Regions from separate parts of the Kitasatospora sp. NPDC101155 genome, predicted to be linked through region 2. Evidence: riboswitches for the same ligand, from Rfam matches in the RefSeq annotation. Region 2 holds a riboswitch; each other region holds the start of a gene.
What was found. Region 2 has a riboswitch for cyclic di-AMP ahead of ACIRYZ_RS27630 (CAP domain-containing protein). Riboswitches for the same ligand answer to the same signal wherever they lie in the genome.
Positions count from the first base shown of each region.

Region 1: it holds a riboswitch for cyclic di-AMP, as region 2 does, so the genes downstream of both, ACIRYZ_RS02630 (transglycosylase family protein) here and ACIRYZ_RS27630 (CAP domain-containing protein) in region 2, are expected to answer to the same signal.
Region 3: it holds a riboswitch for cyclic di-AMP, as region 2 does, so the genes downstream of both, ACIRYZ_RS05370 (NlpC/P60 family protein) here and ACIRYZ_RS27630 (CAP domain-containing protein) in region 2, are expected to answer to the same signal.
Region 4: it holds a riboswitch for cyclic di-AMP, as region 2 does, so the genes downstream of both, ACIRYZ_RS36140 (peptidoglycan DD-metalloendopeptidase family protein) here and ACIRYZ_RS27630 (CAP domain-containing protein) in region 2, are expected to answer to the same signal.

Region 1 is NZ_JBIWPN010000002.1:14,967-19,159, reverse strand. It holds gene ACIRYZ_RS02640 (LacI family DNA-binding transcriptional regulator) at 1-766, shown strand, start outside; gene ACIRYZ_RS02635 (hypothetical protein) at 863-1,063, opposite strand; gene ACIRYZ_RS02630 (transglycosylase family protein) at 1,310-2,563, opposite strand; cyclic di-AMP (ydaO/yuaA leader) riboswitch at 2,550-2,751, opposite strand; gene ACIRYZ_RS02625 (hypothetical protein) at 3,258-4,193, opposite strand, start outside.
Region 2 is NZ_JBIWPN010000021.1:56,225-60,417, reverse strand. It holds gene ACIRYZ_RS27640 (hypothetical protein) at 212-1,048, opposite strand; partial or broken gene ACIRYZ_RS27635 (DUF6192 family protein) at 1,169-1,342, shown strand; gene ACIRYZ_RS27630 (CAP domain-containing protein) at 1,574-2,530, opposite strand; cyclic di-AMP (ydaO/yuaA leader) riboswitch at 2,533-2,701, opposite strand; gene ACIRYZ_RS27625 (RNA-binding protein) at 2,882-3,997, opposite strand.
Region 3 is NZ_JBIWPN010000003.1:141,474-145,666, forward strand. It holds gene ACIRYZ_RS05360 (NYN domain-containing protein) at 1-398, shown strand, start outside; gene ACIRYZ_RS05365 (NlpC/P60 family protein) at 599-1,636, shown strand; cyclic di-AMP (ydaO/yuaA leader) riboswitch at 1,974-2,127, shown strand; gene ACIRYZ_RS05370 (NlpC/P60 family protein) at 2,138-3,295, shown strand; gene ACIRYZ_RS05375 (NlpC/P60 family protein) at 3,523-4,193, shown strand, end outside.
Region 4 is NZ_JBIWPN010000040.1:35,516-39,708, reverse strand. It holds gene ACIRYZ_RS36150 (DUF2470 domain-containing protein) at 1-317, shown strand, start outside; gene ACIRYZ_RS36145 (hypothetical protein) at 331-462, opposite strand; gene ACIRYZ_RS36140 (peptidoglycan DD-metalloendopeptidase family protein) at 645-1,613, opposite strand; cyclic di-AMP (ydaO/yuaA leader) riboswitch at 1,616-1,794, opposite strand; gene ACIRYZ_RS36135 (MFS transporter) at 2,107-3,645, shown strand; gene purB (adenylosuccinate lyase) at 3,653-4,193, opposite strand, start outside.

The sequences.
Region 1 (4,193 bases), on a different contig from region 2:
CCGGCACGGCTACACGCCGGTGCTGTGCACCCAGACGCCGGGCGGGTCCACCGAGGACGAACTGGTCGAGATGCTCGTCGACCGGGGCGTGGCGGGCATCGTCTTCGTCTCCGGGCTGCACGCCGACAGCACCGCCGACCACGACCGCTACGCCCGGCTGGCCGGGCGCGGGGTGCCGTTCGTGCTGATCAACGGCTACAGCGAGCGGATCGACGCGCCGTTCATCTCGCCGGACGACCGGGCCGCGATGTGGATGGCCGTCCAGCACCTGGCCGAACTCGGGCACGAGCGGATCGGGCTCGCGGTCGGGCAGCGGCGGTACGTGCCGGTGCTGCGCAAGATCGAGGGCTTCACGGCCGCGATGCGCGAGGTGCTCGGGCGCAGCCAGGAGGAGGCGGAGGAACTCGTCCACCACACGCTGTTCAGCGTGGAGGGCGGGCACGCGGCAGCCGGTGCGCTGCTCGACAAGGGCTGCACGGCGATCGTCTGCGGGAGCGACATGATGGCGCTCGGGGCGATCCGGGCGGTGCGGCAGCGCGGGCTGTCGGTGCCGCAGGACGTGTCGGTGGTCGGCTTCGACGACTCGCCGCTGATCGCCTTCACCGAGCCGCCGTTGACCACGATCCGCCAGCCGGTCGAGGCGATGGCCACGGCGGCGGTGGACGCGCTGCTGGAGGAGGTCGGCGGGAACGCCGCCCAGCGCGGGGAGTTCATGTTCCAGCCGGAGCTGGTGATGCGGGGGTCCACAGGGGCCTGCGCGCGCTGACCCCGGTACCGGATGGCGGTGCTCGACCGACGGGCCCCGGAGGGCGGTTGCTCTCCGGGGCCCGTCGGCGTGCGTCTGCTCGACCGTGCTGTCCGGTCAGCCCTCCTGGGTGGCCGGGCGGTCGGCGGTGAGCCGGTGGCCGTCGGCCGCGTCGCCGGTCCGGGTCTCGGTGCGGCGGCCGCGGGCCAGGTAGTCGCGCAGGATCAGTTCGACCGCGTCCTGCGGGCTCTTGGTGCCGGAGAGCAGCATCGCGTCTATCGCGAGGTTCGCGTCGAGGGTGACGGTGACCTGGGCCATGGTGATTCCTCCTCGGGTGCAGAGCAGCAGCATGCCCGTCGGGCCGGGGTTTCACCATGCGAATACGCCGGAACCCCCGGGGAGGAGCGACCAGACTCTCCCCGGGGGTGGCGGGTGGTCAGCGTTCGGACGACGGCTGACAGATGTTGAAATCTGTTATCTGAAATCTGCTACCTGTCAGCTGTTCTCTGTTGTCCGTCAGCTGTGGGCCCGTGGCCCGTGCGCCCGTGGCCCGTGGGCCGTTGCTCAGACCCGGCCGGCGAAGTCCGGGGCCCAGTTGGCGATGGTCTGCTCGCGCACGCCCGAACTCGGGTTGGCGGCCTCGACGTACTTGCCGCCGCCGATGTAGATCGCGACGTGATACACGCCGGAGTTCTGGCCGTTGTTCGACCAGAACAGCAGGTCGCCCGGCTGCAGGCTGTCCAGCGAGACGTGGGTGCTGGCGGCGGCCTGGTCGGCGGCGACGCGCGGGATGTTGATGCCCGCGGCGCGCAGCGCGGCCTGGGTCAGGCCCGAGCAGTCCCAGCCGCCGTTGCCGGTGCCGCCGTAGACGTAGGCCTGGCCGACCTTGGACTCGGCGAAGGACACCGCGGCGGCCATGCTGCCGGTGGCGGCCTGGGCGGCCGGCTTGGCAGCCGGCTTGGCAGCCGGCTTGGCGGCCGGCTTCGAGGCCTGGGTCAGGGCGGTCGGCTTGGCGTTCACGACACCGCCGTTCGCGGCCTGGCCGGCCTTCTGGGAGCGGTTGAACCAGCCGAAGTCCGAGCCGGAGGTGGACGAGGAGGACTTGTCGGCCTGGGCCTTGACGCCGTCACCGAAGGTCAGGTGCTGGCCCGGGTAGATGGTGTTCGGGCCCTCGGTCAGGGTGGCGCGGTTGAGGTCGTACAGGTGCTGCCAGCCGCCCTGGACGTTGTTCTTCGCGGCGATCGAGGACAGCCAGTCGCCCTCGACGACGGTGTAGTCGGTGGACGACTGCGCCTGCTGCTGGGCGGGCGCGGCCGGCGTGGCGGGCTTCGCGGCCGGGGCCGGGGCCGGGGCCTGGTTCTGCGCGGGCTTGGCGGCAGGCTTGGCGGCCGTGCCGGCGGAGGTGTCGACGGCGGCCGGAGCGCCGCCCTTGGTGAGGCCGGCCTGGACCGAGCAGACGGGCCAGGCGCCGGGGCCCTGCGAGGCGAGGACCTTCTCGGCGATGGCGATCTGCTGGTCCTTGGTGGCCTGGTTGGCCTGCGGGGCGTACGCGGTACCGCCGAAGGCGGCCCAGGTGCTGGAGGTGAACTGCAGGCCGCCGTAGAAGCCGTTGCCGGTGTTGATGCTCCAGTTGCCGCTGCTCTCGCACTGGGCGACCTTGTCCCAGGTGGCGACGGGGGCGGCGTTGGCGGTGCCGGTGGTGAGGCACGGGACGGTGAGACCGACGCCCGCGACGCCGAGGGCGGCGATCACGCGACGGGTACGGCCGGACAGGCGGGTGCCGTTGGTGGGCAGCATGAAGACGCGGTCCTCTCCCACGCCTGCGAGGTGAGCTGTCGGATTCGGGCTGGAGTTGCCCGGCCGCGCTGTGGGCGCGGCTTCACCCCTAGCCCTGGACCGTTCCGAGGAACGGCCCGGGGCGACTTACCTGTGGTTCCCCCGCTCCTGCCGTGATGCGTTTTCGCGCTGCCAGGACATCCGACGGCAGGACTCGGCGTTGCGGATGAACTGGGTTCGTGTGGTCACGAACGAGGAGCACGTTAAGCAGACTTAAGTTCAAACTGCAAATATCTGTGATGCGCATCACGGTTTAGCGGAAGCTGCCAAATCGGACACGAATCATGATCGTAAATGATCGTTTTTCGGCAATGTCGCTGTGGATTCCCGCAATTGTCTCCGCTTCAGAAGTGAAGTGACGGAGCGTGGAAGCGTGTGGTGGCGCGCCGATCGTAATAGGGGAGTGGCCGTGAATCGAGCGCCGGAATCCGGCCCGGCATTTCCTCCAAAAAGCGACAAAACGGACATTATGCTCTATCTTCTGATATCGCTCATACCTCCCGTAATTCCCCTGCTCGGACAAGCTGCGGGCGAGCCGAAGGCGGGGGCGGGCGGAGGAGTGGCGGAAAAGGGCGAGCCGCGGGGCAGGCCGACGGCAAGCCGAAGGGCCCGGAACGCGATCGTTCCGGGCCCTTCGGTACGCGGGAGGGTGCTAAAGGCGGTTGCGGGCGTCCGGCTAGGCCTCCACGGGCCCCTGGGCGGCCGCGTGGGCGCCGCGGGAGCCCTCCTCGGCCCCGGCGGCGGCCGCGGCCTCCGCCTCGGCCTGGGCCAGCTCCTCCGGCGTCGGCGTCGGCAGTGCGGCCAGGTAGGTGGAGGCGATCAGCTGGCCGACGGTCGGGTAGGCGCCCAGCGGCGCGGCCGACGGGCAGCCGGTCTCCTCGGCGGCCGTGGCGAGCAGCTCCGAGTCCGCCTCGGGCCCGATCACCAGCGGGGCCAGCGCCGGGCGCTGGGAGCCGGTCTCCTTGAGGTGGTTGACGGCGTCGGCCACCGAGCCGGGGACGTCGAGCGCCGCGGCGACGACCGGAACGGCCAGTCGGGCGGCCAGCAGCACGCCGGTGATGCCGGCCGCGGCGGCCGCGTCCGCGCCGCCGACGGTGGTCAGGACCACGCCGTCCGCGGCGGTCGCGATGGCGAACAGCCGGGCTCGGTCGGCCCGGGCCAGCCCGGCCTCGGACAGCCGCACGTGCACGGCCTCGGCCAGCAGCGGGTGCGGGCCCAATGTGTCGGTGACGGTCGCGCCGTACTCGGCGGCGAGGGCGTGAAGCCCGGTCAGGAAGTCGTGCGGCCCGGGTACCAGCGGCACCACGACGGGCGCCGCCAGGCCGGCCTCGGCGGCCTCGGCCAGCAGCTCGGCGACGGTGCGGTCGTCCTCGCTCTCGCTCTCGGCGCCGTCGGTCGGGAGGTAGCCGACCGCGGCCCGGACGCCGGCGTGCTCGCTGCGGACGATCGAGAGCAGTTCCTCGACGACCGAGCGGGACTCGGGCCCGGCGGTCGCGGGTACGGCGAGCACCAGGGCCGGCGAGCCGGTGCGGATCTCGGGGCGCTCGGGACGGCGGTGGCGCCCCCGCGCACGGGAGCCTGGAGTACGGACGGGCAGTGGCGCGCCCGGGAT
Region 2 (4,193 bases):
CTACGGTTCCTGCCGTGGTCACCGGCCGGACGGTCGGGACCGGGTACGAGGAGAGGACAGGCGCCATGGGTGTTCCCGCGAACAAGACCGGTCTGCGGCAGGAGCGGTTCGACCGGGGCATGGAGATGCTCACCCGGGTCGACGGCGAGCGCGGCCTGCTGCCGGTCGCGACGGGCTGACGGCCCGCCGCGACCGGCGCGGCGGCCTGGTCTCAGCGCTGGGACTCGTAGGCGAAGACCGTCTTGCCGACGGCCGTCTGCAGCGGGGTCAGGCGGTCGACGAGCTGCTGGCGGTCGGTGCCGCGGCCGTCGGACCACTGGCCGAGGGTGGCCAGCATCGCGCGGCCGGCGCCGCTGAAGGCCTGGACCATGCCGCTGTCGGCGGGCAGGACGGGCAGCCCGGAGGCGGGCGGCGGGGCCTGGGCCCCGACCTCGAAATCCTCGAACTCCATGGAGAGTTGGGTGACCAGGTGGACGGTGTCCACCGGGTCCTCCATGGTGAACAGGGCCAGGTTGAACTGGTTGTTCTGGGGGTCCTTGTAGAGGGCGATCTGTTCGCCCAGGCAGCCCTTGCTCGCCTTGATCAGGGCGATCAGCCGGGGGCCGACCGAGTCGGGCTCAGTGCACGAGGCCAGGGTCGCGGAGCCGACCTTGGTGTAGACGGTGCCGTCGGCCGCCTTCACCTCGGCGGGGAAGACCTGGTCCAGCGGGATCTGGGGGCGGCCTGCGGCTGCCGGGGCGTTCGAGGCGGTCCGGCCGGTCGGGGCGGCCCCGGTGGACTCGGCGGCGGCGGGGGCCGCGGTGACCGGCGCGGAGGTCTGGGCGGCCGGGGCGGTGGTGTCGCCGGAGGGCTGCGTGACCTCGATGCCGAGGACGGTCAGCGCGGCGGCGCCGACGGCCAGGGCGGCGTTGCGCGGCCAGACCCGCTTGGGCGGCGGCTCACTGGCCCGACGGTGCGCCTCCTCCTCCATGGCCACGGACTTGACGAAATCGTCCCACTGCTCGTCATCGGACTTGCCCTGGCCTGCGCCCGGGTCGTTGTTTCGCATACCGACGCACCATAGTGATCATGACTGACACATCCAGCCCACGAACGATCACATCTTGATCAACTTGTGGCGTCCGGGCCGTGCGGGGGCGGCGGCCGGGAAGTGGGTGTGGGCGGCGTCGCCGGCCGGGTGGTCCCGGGCCTGCGCGACCGCCTGCTCGGCGACGCCGAGCAGGCGGTGATTCGGGAGAACTACGCGCGGGTGCGAGCGACCCTCGACTGGATCGAGACCGCGGTCGACACCGGGAAGGTCGACATGGGCGGCGAGCCGTCCCGCCCGCTCCGGGGTGAGTAGGCGATGCCCCGCGCCTCCGAGCGCGGTCGGCGACCGCCGAACGGCACGCCGACACCGTCCGCAGGGTCCTCTTCGAGGCCCGCCCCGCCGGGCCGACCGCCCGCGTCCACCGGGCCGGGGCGATCCCGCTGCGCCCCGGCCCGGTGGCACCGCTGCGGGGCGGTACGGCGTAGGGCCCGGTGGATCGGGGTTCGTGGTCAGGGGCCTCGCCCTACGTCCTTGACGGACGGGTCAGTTGGAGAAGTCCTGGGTGAGCCAGACGGTTCCACTGGCATCCCGGTGGACGGCGATGCCGATGTGGGTGAACTCGCTGCTGAGGATGTTCTTGCGGTGGCCGTCGTTCGGCGGCGTCTCGTTCAGCATGTCCTGGGTCAGGCTGACCGCCATGGCGGCGATGTCCTGGGCCGAGGTGGAAACCCCGTTGCCGTAGCCTATGTTCTCCCCGGCGGCGTTCCACTGGACGCCTGCGGCCGTCTCCCGCGCCCCCAACTCGGCCTCGCCCGGGCACTGGTGGGACATGCCGCAGCCGCCGGCCATCGTCTGGTCGTGGGCCCCGGCGCTGCTGGTCAGCCCCGACGTGATGGTGTAGGCGGGCAGACCCTGGGCGGCCCGCGCCTGGTTGATCAGTTTGAGGACCTGCTGCACGGCGTCCGAGCTCGAACCGGTCTGCGCGGCCGGGGCGGTGGGCGTGGCCGCGGGGGCGGGGGCGTGCGTGGCCGGGGCGGACGGGGACGACGACGCAGACGGGGACGACGGCGCGGACGGGGACGACGGCGCGGACGTGTGGGACGCCGGGGTCGGGGCCGGAGCGGAGGGCCGCGCCGAGTGGGAGCCCTGGGACTCGCCACCGGAACGCGCGGTCGCGGATTCCGGGGCGCGGGAGGCCGGGACGGACGGCGACGGCGAGGGGAGCGAGGCTTCGGCCGGGGCCGGAGCGGAGGGCCCTGCGGCCTGCGGGTCGGCCTGGTGGCGGTGCTGACCGTCGGAGTCGCTCTGGTTCCGGTGCTGGTGGTGCTCCTGCCACCCGGCGTGGCTCGCGTACGTGTGGGAGCCGGGCACGGCGGAGGCTCCGCTCGCGCTCAGCAGCGGCAGCATGAGGCCGGCGCCGGCGATCCCGGCGGTGGCGGCCAGACGCGGGGTGTGTCTCCGGCGCGCACGGCGATGCCGGCCGATACCTGAAGTCAGCATGGGGCGTCCCTCTGCGACGCCTGCGAGGTGAGCTGTCGGGTTCGGGCCGTGAGGTAGCCCGGCCGCACGCAGCGGCTTCACCCCTAGCCGCACCCGTCTCGTCCGCGAACGGACCGAGCAGGGCGCGGCGAACTACCTGGTTCCCCCGCTCCTGCCCGGTGCACTGCTCGACGTCCGGCCGACCGGTGGACAGGACTCGGCGTCCCGGCGGCAGGGTCCGCAGGTGCGAACAGGTTGCACGCTAGGCAGATCGGCCCGGAAGACACAAGTTCGTATCATGCACATCACATGGACATTCGGCGAAGATCTGATGGAATGCCAAATTAGCTGACAAAGCGCAGCATAATCACCCTAATCGGACAACTCTCCCGGCTGTCGATGCCGGGCGCGACGGCCGCCGCCCCCCGCCCGGAGTACTCCCGAGACCCGCTGCCGCACCAGATCCACCCCCACGATCTCGACTCGCACCTCCTCCCCCACCTCGGCGACCACGCCCTCGGTCTCCACCTCGATCCCGGCGAGCTCCGCCCCCGAGCGGATCTCCCCGACCGCGAGCCCTCGCAGAAGTGCCCACGCCTGGTCGCCCGGTGTGGGGTCGGTCCGCCAGCGGGCGCGCAACACGCCGTCGGGGTCGGGCAGTACGGCCGTGAGCAGCGGCTTGCGGTCGTCCGTACAGCAGGAGAGCAGGGCTGCGGCCCGGGCCCCGGCGGCCAGCTCGGCCAGGTCAGCGGGCTCCGGCTCCTCGGTGCCCATGCTGCTGATCCGGCCCTGCGCGTCCTCCCAGACCAGCTCGGCCGGGCCGTCCTGGGGGAGGTCGGCCAGCACTGCGGCGACATCGGTGCTCAGGTCGGGCCAGACGGAGAGCATGGCCCGCGGCGCGAGGCCGGCCCGTACCGTTTCGAGCGTGTCGGGTGTCAACCGGTGCCATCGGGTGGCGTTGTGGAGGTAGCCCTCCTCCAGGAGCAGCGACTGTTCGAGCAGCAGGTGGCGCAGCCGGGCCCAGAAGGTCTCGTCGGCCGGACGCTGTTCGTCGGAGCGTTCCTCGGGCTCGTACGGGGAGGCGCTCAGTGGTTCGGGGAAGAGGCCGAGCGCCCGAGTCCGTTCCACCGCCCGGGGGCACGGCACCCGGCTGCCCAGGTACATGTACAGGTCCCACCCGATGTGGACCTCGAACCGGCCGGCCGCCTCCAGCCGGCAGTAGAACCCGTCCCCGCGCAGCATCCCGCGCACCACCTCCACGGCGACCGAGAGCGGGATCTCCTCGCCGTCGTGGTACGGGGACGGGGCGTGCGGCTCCCGGACGGCCAGCCGGGTCACCCCGCTCTCGCACGCGAAGTCCTCGACGGCGCGCAGGTACGCGGCTTCGACCGGACCGTGGTCGCTCTCGCTGTCCTCGGTACCGACGTAGTGGCCTCGCTCGTCGCGGTCGGCAGGGTCGTACTTGGTCACTCGGTACACGTACTCCACCGGGCTCACGGTATCCCCGCAGTCGGCCCGCGCAGCACCCGTACCCCAGCACGTACGGCAGCCTGCCCGGCGACCGCGAGGCCTTCGAGCGGGATCTGACTCACGAACAGGTCCGGGGTCCACTGCAGCCGCTCTTCACCCGGCACCAGTGCCACCGCCCCTTTGAACATGACGCCGGCTGTCCTGGCACTCGAAG
Region 3 (4,193 bases), on a different contig from region 2:
ACCAGCTGCTGGCGATCCCGCAGGTTCACCTGGTGGTGGACGGCTACAACGTGACTAAGACCGGCTATCCGACGCTGCCGTTGGAGCAGCAGCGGATCCGGCTGCTGGGCGGGCTGGCGATGCTGGCCCAGCGCACCCAGGCGGAGGTCACCTGTGTGTTCGACGGGCAGGACCTGGACGTTCCGGTGATCATGGCGCCACCGCGCGGGGTTCGGGTACGGTTCAGTCGGACCGGGGAGACCGCGGACGAGCTGATCCGTCGTCTGGTGCGGGCCGAGCCGCAGGGCCGTCCGGTGGTGGTGGTGTCCACCGACCGGGAGGTCGCGGAGGGCGTGCGGAAGGCGGGCGCGCGCCCGGTGGCCTCGGTGCTGCTGCTGAACCGGCTGGCCCGGCCCTGACCTCGGGTCGGACGGTGTGAAGTCCGGGCAGTGTCCGTTTTGCGAGGGTGTGCGGATCCCGTGAAGTCAGCGTGGGGGCCGGAGTTCACGCCTTCGGGGGAGTGGCAAAACGGATAGATCTTCACTAGGGTCTGGCGTCAAACCTATTTTCCGGAATCTCATCCGATCAGGTGAGTCCGATGGAAGAAGGAGCCGGTCCCTTGGCCTCCCACCGCCGTCCCAAGCAGCCGAGCCGCGCGCGGGTCTCCGTGCTCACCGCTGCCGCTGCGACCGCGGTCGCCCTCTCCGCCCAGGTGGGCGCGCACGCGGCGCCGCAGCCGAGCAAGGACGACGTCAAGGCGCAGATCGACCAGCTCCAGCAGGAGCAGGAGCAGGCGGCGGAGAAGTACAACGGCGCCAAGGAGCGGGCGGACCAGCTCCGCAAGCAGGCCGACCAGCTGCAGGACCAGGTGGCCCGCAGCCAGGACCAGATGACCCAGCTGCAGACGGGTCTGGCCGAGGTGGCGGGCGACCAGTACCGCACCGGCGGCATCGACCCGTCCGTCCAGCTGATGCTCTCCTCCGACCCGTCCGGCTACCTGGAGAAGGCCTCCAGCGTCCAGCAGGCCAGCGCCAGCCAGACCGAGGCGCTCAAGGGCCTGCTCGACCAGCAGCGCCGGCTGGACCAGGAGAAGGCCGAGGCCGCCGCCGTCCTGTCCTCGCTGGACTCCACCACCAAGGACCTGAACCAGGCGAAGTCGGACGTCAACCAGAAGCTGAAGGCCGCCCAGGACCTGCTGAACTCGCTCAGCGCCGCCGACCGCGCCGCGCTGAAGGCCCAGCAGCAGCAGGACGACCGCGCCTCGCGCGGCACCGCCCGGGTCGACCTCAGCAGCCTGCCGCCGGCCAGCGGCTACGCGGCCGTGGCCGTCGCCAAGGCGATGAGCAAGCAGGGCTCGCCGTACGTCTGGGGCGCCACCGGGTCGAGCACCTTCGACTGCTCGGGCCTGATGGTCTGGTCGTACGCCCAGGCCGGCGTCTCGCTGCCGCGCACCTCGCAGGAGCAGGGCGACGTCGGCACCCGGGTGCCCTCGCTGGACCAGGCCCAGCCGGGCGACCTGGTGATCTACGGCAGCGACCGGCACCACGTCGGGATGTACATCGGCAACGGCATGGTGGTCCACGCGCCGCACACCGGTGACGTGGTGAAGGTGATGAAGGCCGACGCGATGCCGATCAACACGATCCGCCGGGTCTGACGCCCCGACACGCCCGAAAGTCCGGGTTCCGGCCCTGTGATCCGCGCCACCCTCCTACCGGGGGTGGCGCTTCGGGCTTGTCTGTTCCGTGGTCGGCCGGCGGGACCCGATCAGCTTTGCGTGCGGTGGCGATCACCATCGGTCATTTTCACAAAAGAACACGGGCAATCTTCCGTCTTTTTTCTGACAAGGATTTGAACGGATCACGGTTCAGTTACTAGGGTCGTGCCCCGAACCACCGACTGTCGATCACCCAGCCTGGGTGGCGGCGGTGGTTACCGTCGAGTTCGCGAAACAGCGGGGCAGGTCGAAGCGACTGTCCGACAGGGGAGCCCAGTGGTCGGGGGTGCTGCGGAGCGGAGCCGGGGAACCACGTTCCTCCGGGGTGAATCGACGCCAGGTCGGCCGGTGGAACGGCCGTGAGGCGTCGTAGGGCATGCTTCCGGCCCGAACCCGTCAGCTCACCCGGTAGGCGGCCGTAGGAAGAAGGAGTCCGCCTTCGTGGCGTCCCATCGTCGTCCCAAGCCCGCCAGCCGCGCCCGTGTCTCGATCCTGACCGGTGTCGCCGCGGCAGCCGTCGCCCTCTCCGCGCAGTCCGGCGCGCACGCCGACCCGCAGCCGACCAAGGACCAGGTCAAGGAGCAGGTCGACCAGCTCAACGGGCAGGCCGAGCAGGCGACCGAGAAGTACAACGCCGCCCAGGAGAAGCAGCAGGCCCTGGAGAAGCAGGTCTCCGGCCTGCAGGACCAGGTGGCCCGGCAGCAGGCCCAGGTGACCGACATGCAGGGCGGGCTCGCCGAGATCGCCGGGGAGCAGTACCGCAACGGCGGCATATCCCCGACCGTCCAGCTGATGCTCTCCACCAGCCCGGACAACTTCCTCAACCAGGCCGGTGCGCTCAACCAGGCCGGTGACACCCAGAAGAACCAGCTGAAGCAGCTCCAGGAGGAGCAGCGCAAGCTCGACCAGGACCGCACCGAGGCCCAGGGCAAGCTCGCCGAGCTGGAGTCCACCACCCAGCAGCTGAAGACCTCCAAGGAGGAGGTCCAGAACAAGCTGAAGGCCGCGCAGGACCTGCTCAACACCCTGACCGAGCAGGAGCGCCAGGCGATCCGTCAGGCCGAGGAGAAGGCCGCGGCCGACGCCAAGGCCCAGGCCGACGCCGCCGCGAAGGCTGCCGCCCAGCAGCAGGCCGCCGCCGACCGTGCCTCGCGCGACAGCGGCCGCACCGACATCAGCTCGGGTTCGGGCTCCTCGGGTTCCGCCACCTCCTCCTCGCCGGTTGCCAAGCCGGTCGCCCCCGGCAGCTCGCACGGTGCCGCCGCGCTGGCCGCCGCCGCGAGCAAGGTCGGCAGCCCGTACGTGTGGGGTGCCACCGGCCCGGGCTCCTTCGACTGCTCCGGCCTGATGGTCTGGGCGTTCAACCAGGTCGGCGTGTCGCTGCCGCGCACCTCGCAGGAGCAGGCCGGCGCCGGCACCCGGATCGGCTCGGACATCTCCCAGGCCCAGCCCGGCGACCTGCTGATCTTCTTCAGCGACGCCCACCACGTCGGCATCTACGCGGGCAACGGCCAGGTGCTGCACGCGCCCAAGCCGGGCGCCTCGGTTCGCTACGAGGCGGTCTCCAACATGCCGCTGGCCTCCATCGTGCGGGTCTGATCCCCGCCCAGGCCGTTTCGGGCCCGGTCCTCCACCGCGGAGGGCCGGGCCTGCGGCTTTTCCGGCGGCTCGGGCGGATGTCCGATTAGGGGTCAAATATTCGGGTTGGGAGGGGTTTGGACTCGCTTGCCCGGACTCGCTAACGTCTGCCACCGGACTCCCGCTCGACGGCCGCCCATTGGGGCGCGGCCGCGGGGCCGCGCCGCAGGATTGGAGCCGCTGCCGCCATGTCCGTGCACCGTCGTTCCCAACTGCTCGCCCGTGCGCTGGTGCTGACCGCGGCCGCCACCACGGCCCTGAGTGTGACGGCCGGCGGCAGCGCCCAGGCCGCTCCCGGCGCACCGGGCACGCCCGACCTCAGAGACGTCAAGGCGCAGGTCGAGCAGCTGTACGACGAGGCCGAGCGGGCGTCCGAGAAGTGCAACGCCGCGCAGGAGGCGCAGAAGCGGCTCCAGAGCGAGACTGCGCTCCTGCAGGGCGAGGTCGCCGCCGGCCAGGACCAGCTCAACCAGCTGCGCGGGGACCTCGCGACCGTGGCCGGGGCGCAGTACCGCGGCGGCGGGATGACCCAGACCGCCCAGCTGATGCTCTCCAGTGACCCCGAGTCCTACCTCGCCCGCGCCCGCACCCTCGGGCAGGCCGCCGAGCGGCAGCGGGAGACGCTGCACGAGCTGGCCAGCCGTCAGCGCAGGCTCGACCAGCGCCGCACCGAGACCGCGGGCAAGCTCGCCGAACTGGACCAGGCCCGGCGCTCGCTGGCCGAGAACAAGCAGCAGATCCAGCAGCGGCTGGCCAAGGCCCAGAAGCTGCTCAACAGCCTGGGCGCGGCCGAGCGGGCCCGGATGCTCGTCCAGGACGCCAACGACGCCGAGCGGCGCGCCACCCGCGGCACCGACCG
Region 4 (4,193 bases), on a different contig from region 2:
CCGACCTCGCCCTCGCCGCCCCCGACCCGCTGGCCCGGCACGAGGCCGCGCTGCTCACCCACCTGGCCGACGAGCACGCCGACGCCCTCGACCTGCTCACCGGCCTGCTCGACCCGGCCCTGCTCGCCGGGCACCCGGACATCCGCCCGCTCGCCCTCGACCGCTACGGCCTGGTACTGCGTCTGGACCACCCGCACGGCCACCGCGACGTCCGCCTGGTCTTCCCCGAACCCGCCGGCGACACCGAGGACTTCGGGCACCGGATGCACGAGCTGCTGGCCGCCGCCGAGCACGGCCTGCCCGTCCGCCGGAACTGACCGCGCCCGGGCGTCACCGCTCGACGGCGTCCTCCAGCACGATCCGCCCCATCCGCGCGTACCGCTCCGGCCGCCGGCGCCGGCGCGATCCCGACCACTCGAACTCCCCCGGAGCCGCGAACGGCAACGGCCGGCCCGGCTCCACGAGGGGTCCTCGCGAAGCCGGGCCGGCCCTGGGCGTGTCCCGCGCCCATGTCCACCGGTGCGGCGATCACCCGGTCGAGCGGTCACCCGACATGACCATCCCGGGCGGTCGATTCGCCCCGCACCAGCGGTGGTTCCTGAAACCCGCGGTCAGCGCGGGGTCCGAACAGGGTCTGCGCAGCGTCAGAGCGCGACGCCGTGCGCCCGCAGGTAGGCGACCGGGTTGATGTCCGAGCCGTACTCCGACCCGGTGCGGATCTCGAAGTGCAGGTGCGGGCCGGTCACGTTGCCGGTGGCGCCGGAGAGGCCGAGCCGCTGGCCGACGGTGACGGTCTGACCGATCTTCACACCGACCACGGAGAGGTGCGCGTACTGGGCGTACCTGCCGTCGGCGAGCCTGATCTCGACCTGGTTGCCGTAGGCACCACCGTTGCCGGCCTTCACCACGACACCGTTGGCGACCGCGCGCACCGGAGTGCCGGTGGAGGCGACGAAGTCCTGGCCGGTGTGGTGGCCGGAGGCCCACATCGAGCCGGCCACGCCGTAGGCCTCGCCCGGCACCGGGTTGGCCAGCGGAGCGACATAGCCGACGGTGGCGGCGACCGGGGCGGCGGTGACGGCCTTGGCCGGAGCGGCGTTCTGAATCTGGGTCTGGACCTGGACGCCCGGCTTGGCGACCTCGGTCTGAACCTGCACCTGAGCGTCTGCGGCAGCGGCGGCGCTCTGGGTGACCGGGGCAGCCGGAGCGGCCGGGGCCGCGGGCTCGGCCGGAGCGACCGGCTCGGCGGCCGCGTCGGCGTGGGCCGCGAGCGACAGCCACTGACCCGGGAAGATCAGGTTCGGGTCGGCGCCGACCACCGAGCGGTTCTGCTCGTACAGCGCGGGCCAGCCGCCCTCGACGTTCCGGGCGTCGGCGATCCTGGACAGGCTGTCGCCGCCGACGACGAGGTAGCCGTCGTGGGCGGCGGCCGGGGCGGCCGACACGGCGTCCACGGCGGCGGCGTGCTGCGCGACCGAGGCGGCCGGGGCATTGTGGGCCTGGGCACTCATCGTGGTCACGAGCGGCAGGGCGAAGGAGACACCGGTGACGGCGACGGCGATGCCGATGCGGGCGGCGCGGGGCACGGCGATACGACGAGCCTGAGCAGGCATGGGATTCCTCTCCGACGCCTGCGAGGTGAGCTGTCGGGTTCGGGCTGGAGCTGCCCGGCCGCATGCGCGGCTTCACCCCAAGCCGGTCCTGGACGTTCGCGCTGAACAGCGCGGACTCCGGTCCGGCGACTTACCTGTGGGTCCCCCGCTCCTGCCGTGCAGAGCTCAGTTCGAACCACTGGGCAGCGGCAGGACTCGGCGTTCCACCCGGTGGGTCCACCCAGGCTGGCTGGGTGGTCGCTGAACTAAAACCCATCCGTTCGGGTGAAGCAATGTCGATCTCTTGAACCAGCGACAACCCCCCGCGGCGCGGTCACCCTCCGCATGGCCCGCCGTACGGTGCGTACACAATCCATTCACTCGACGCCACTGATCCACGACGCTGCGCCGACCTCGGTGGCCCAGTGCGACCGTCCGCTCACGCACTGCCCACCCCGGACACACCGCCCGGTGACCCTTGTCACGTGCACCCTGCCGGGCGCAGGATCAGGCCGTGGCCACCTCAACGGCCGGCACCCTGCGCCTGGGCACCGCGCAGGGCCGCTGGGTTCTCCTGGCAACGGTGCTCGGTTCCAGCATGGCGATGCTCGACGGCACCGTGGTGAACGTCGCCCTGCCCCGGATCGGCGCCGACCTCGGCGCCTCCCTGGCGTCCCTGCAATGGACGCTGAACGCCTATCTGCTCACGCTGGCGGGCCTGATCCTGCTCGGCGGCGCGCTCGGCGACCGGTACGGACGGCGCAAGGTCTTCCTGATCGGCGTGGTCTGGTTCGCCGCCGCCTCCGCGGCCTGCGCCGTCGCCCCGAACATCAACGTGCTGATCGCCGCCCGCGCCGTCCAGGGCATCGGCGGGGCGCTGCTCACCCCCGGCTCGCTCGCCATGCTCCAGGCCGTCTTCCATCCTGACGACCGCTCGGCGGCGGTGGGCCTGTGGTCCGGTCTCGGCGGGGTGTCCGCGGCCATCGGCCCCTTCCTCGGCGGCTGGCTGGTGGATGGCCCCGGCTGGCGCTGGATCTTCCTGCTGAACCTGCCGCTGGCCGCCGCCGTGATCGCGGTCACCTCCCGCTACGTCCCGGAGAGCCGCGACGAGTCCGCCTCCGGCCGCTTCGACGTGCCCGGCGCGCTGCTCGCCGCACTCGCCCTCGGCGCGATCACCTACGCGCTCACCGCCGCCGGGGAGGGCCTGTCCCCCGCCGTCTGGCTCACCGGCGCGATCGGCCTGCTGCTCGGCGCCGCCTTCGTCGCCGTCGAGCGCCGCGCACCCGATCCGATGCTGCCGCTCGGACTGTTCTCGTCCCGGCTGTTCACCGCCGTGAACCTGGTCACCCTCTGCGTCTACGCGGCCTTCAGTGGGGTGTTCTTCCTGCTGGTGGTCCAGCTGCAGATCGTGTCCGGCTTCTCGCCCCTGGTCTCCGGCTTCGCCCTGGTGCCGATCACGGTGCTGATGCTGACCCTGTCGGCGCGCGCCGGCCGCCTCGGCAAACGGATCGGCCCGCGCATCCCGCTCACCGTCGGCCCGCTGCTCTGCGCCGCCGGGGTGCTGCTGATGCTGCGCACCGGCCCCGGCTCCTCCTACTGGGCGGACGTGCTGCCCGCCGTCGCGGTGATGGGCAGCGGGATGGCCCTGCTGGTCGCACCGCTGACCGCGACGGTGCTGGCCGCCGTCGATGTACGGCACGCGGGCATCGCCAGCGGCGTCAACAACGCCGCCGCCCGCGCGGCCGGCCTGCTCGCGGTGGCCGCCCTCCCGGCGCTGGCCGGCCTGAGCGGCGATGCCTACCGGGTGCCGTCCTCGGTGGACTCCGCCTTCCACACCGCGATGCTGATCTGCGCGGGTCTGCTGGTCGGCGGCGGGCTGATCGCCTTCGCCACCGTCCGGGGCAACGTGCTCGCCCCCCAGGAGCACCCGGTGGCCGAGCCGAACTGCGACTGGCCCTGCGCCACCACCACCCCGCCGCTCGACCCCGGACACACCAAGACGCCCGAGGGCCCCGCCACCGGAACGGTGGCAGGGCCCTCGTCGGACAACTGACGAAGCGTCAGAGGATGTCGGCCGGAGCGTACTTGGCCGCCTCCGGGTAGGCCGCCGCGACGGCCTCCACCAGGCGGACCACCTCGGCGACCTGCGCCCCGGCCGCACCGGTGAACGACAGCTTGTCGGCCAGCAGCGCGTCCAGCGCGGCCCGGTCCAGCGGGATCCGCTCGTCGGCGGCCAGCCGGTCCAGCAGCTCGTTCTCCCGGGCGCCCGCGCGCATGGCCAGCGCGGAGGCGACGGCGTGCTCCTTGATGACCTCGTGCCCGGTCTCCCGGCCGACGCCCGCGCGCACCGCGCCCATCAGCACCTTGGTGGTGGCCAGGAACGGCAGGTAGCGGTCCAGCTCGGCCTCGACCACGGCCGGGAAGGCGCCGAACTCGTCGAGGACGGTCAGGAAGGTCTCCAGCAGGCCGTCGAAGGCGAAGAAGGCGTCCGGCAGCGCGACCCGGCGCACCACCGAGCAGGAGACGTCGCCCTCGTTCCACTGGTCGCCGGCCAGCTCGCCGGTCATCGAGGCGTAGCCGCGCAGGATCACGGCCAGGCCG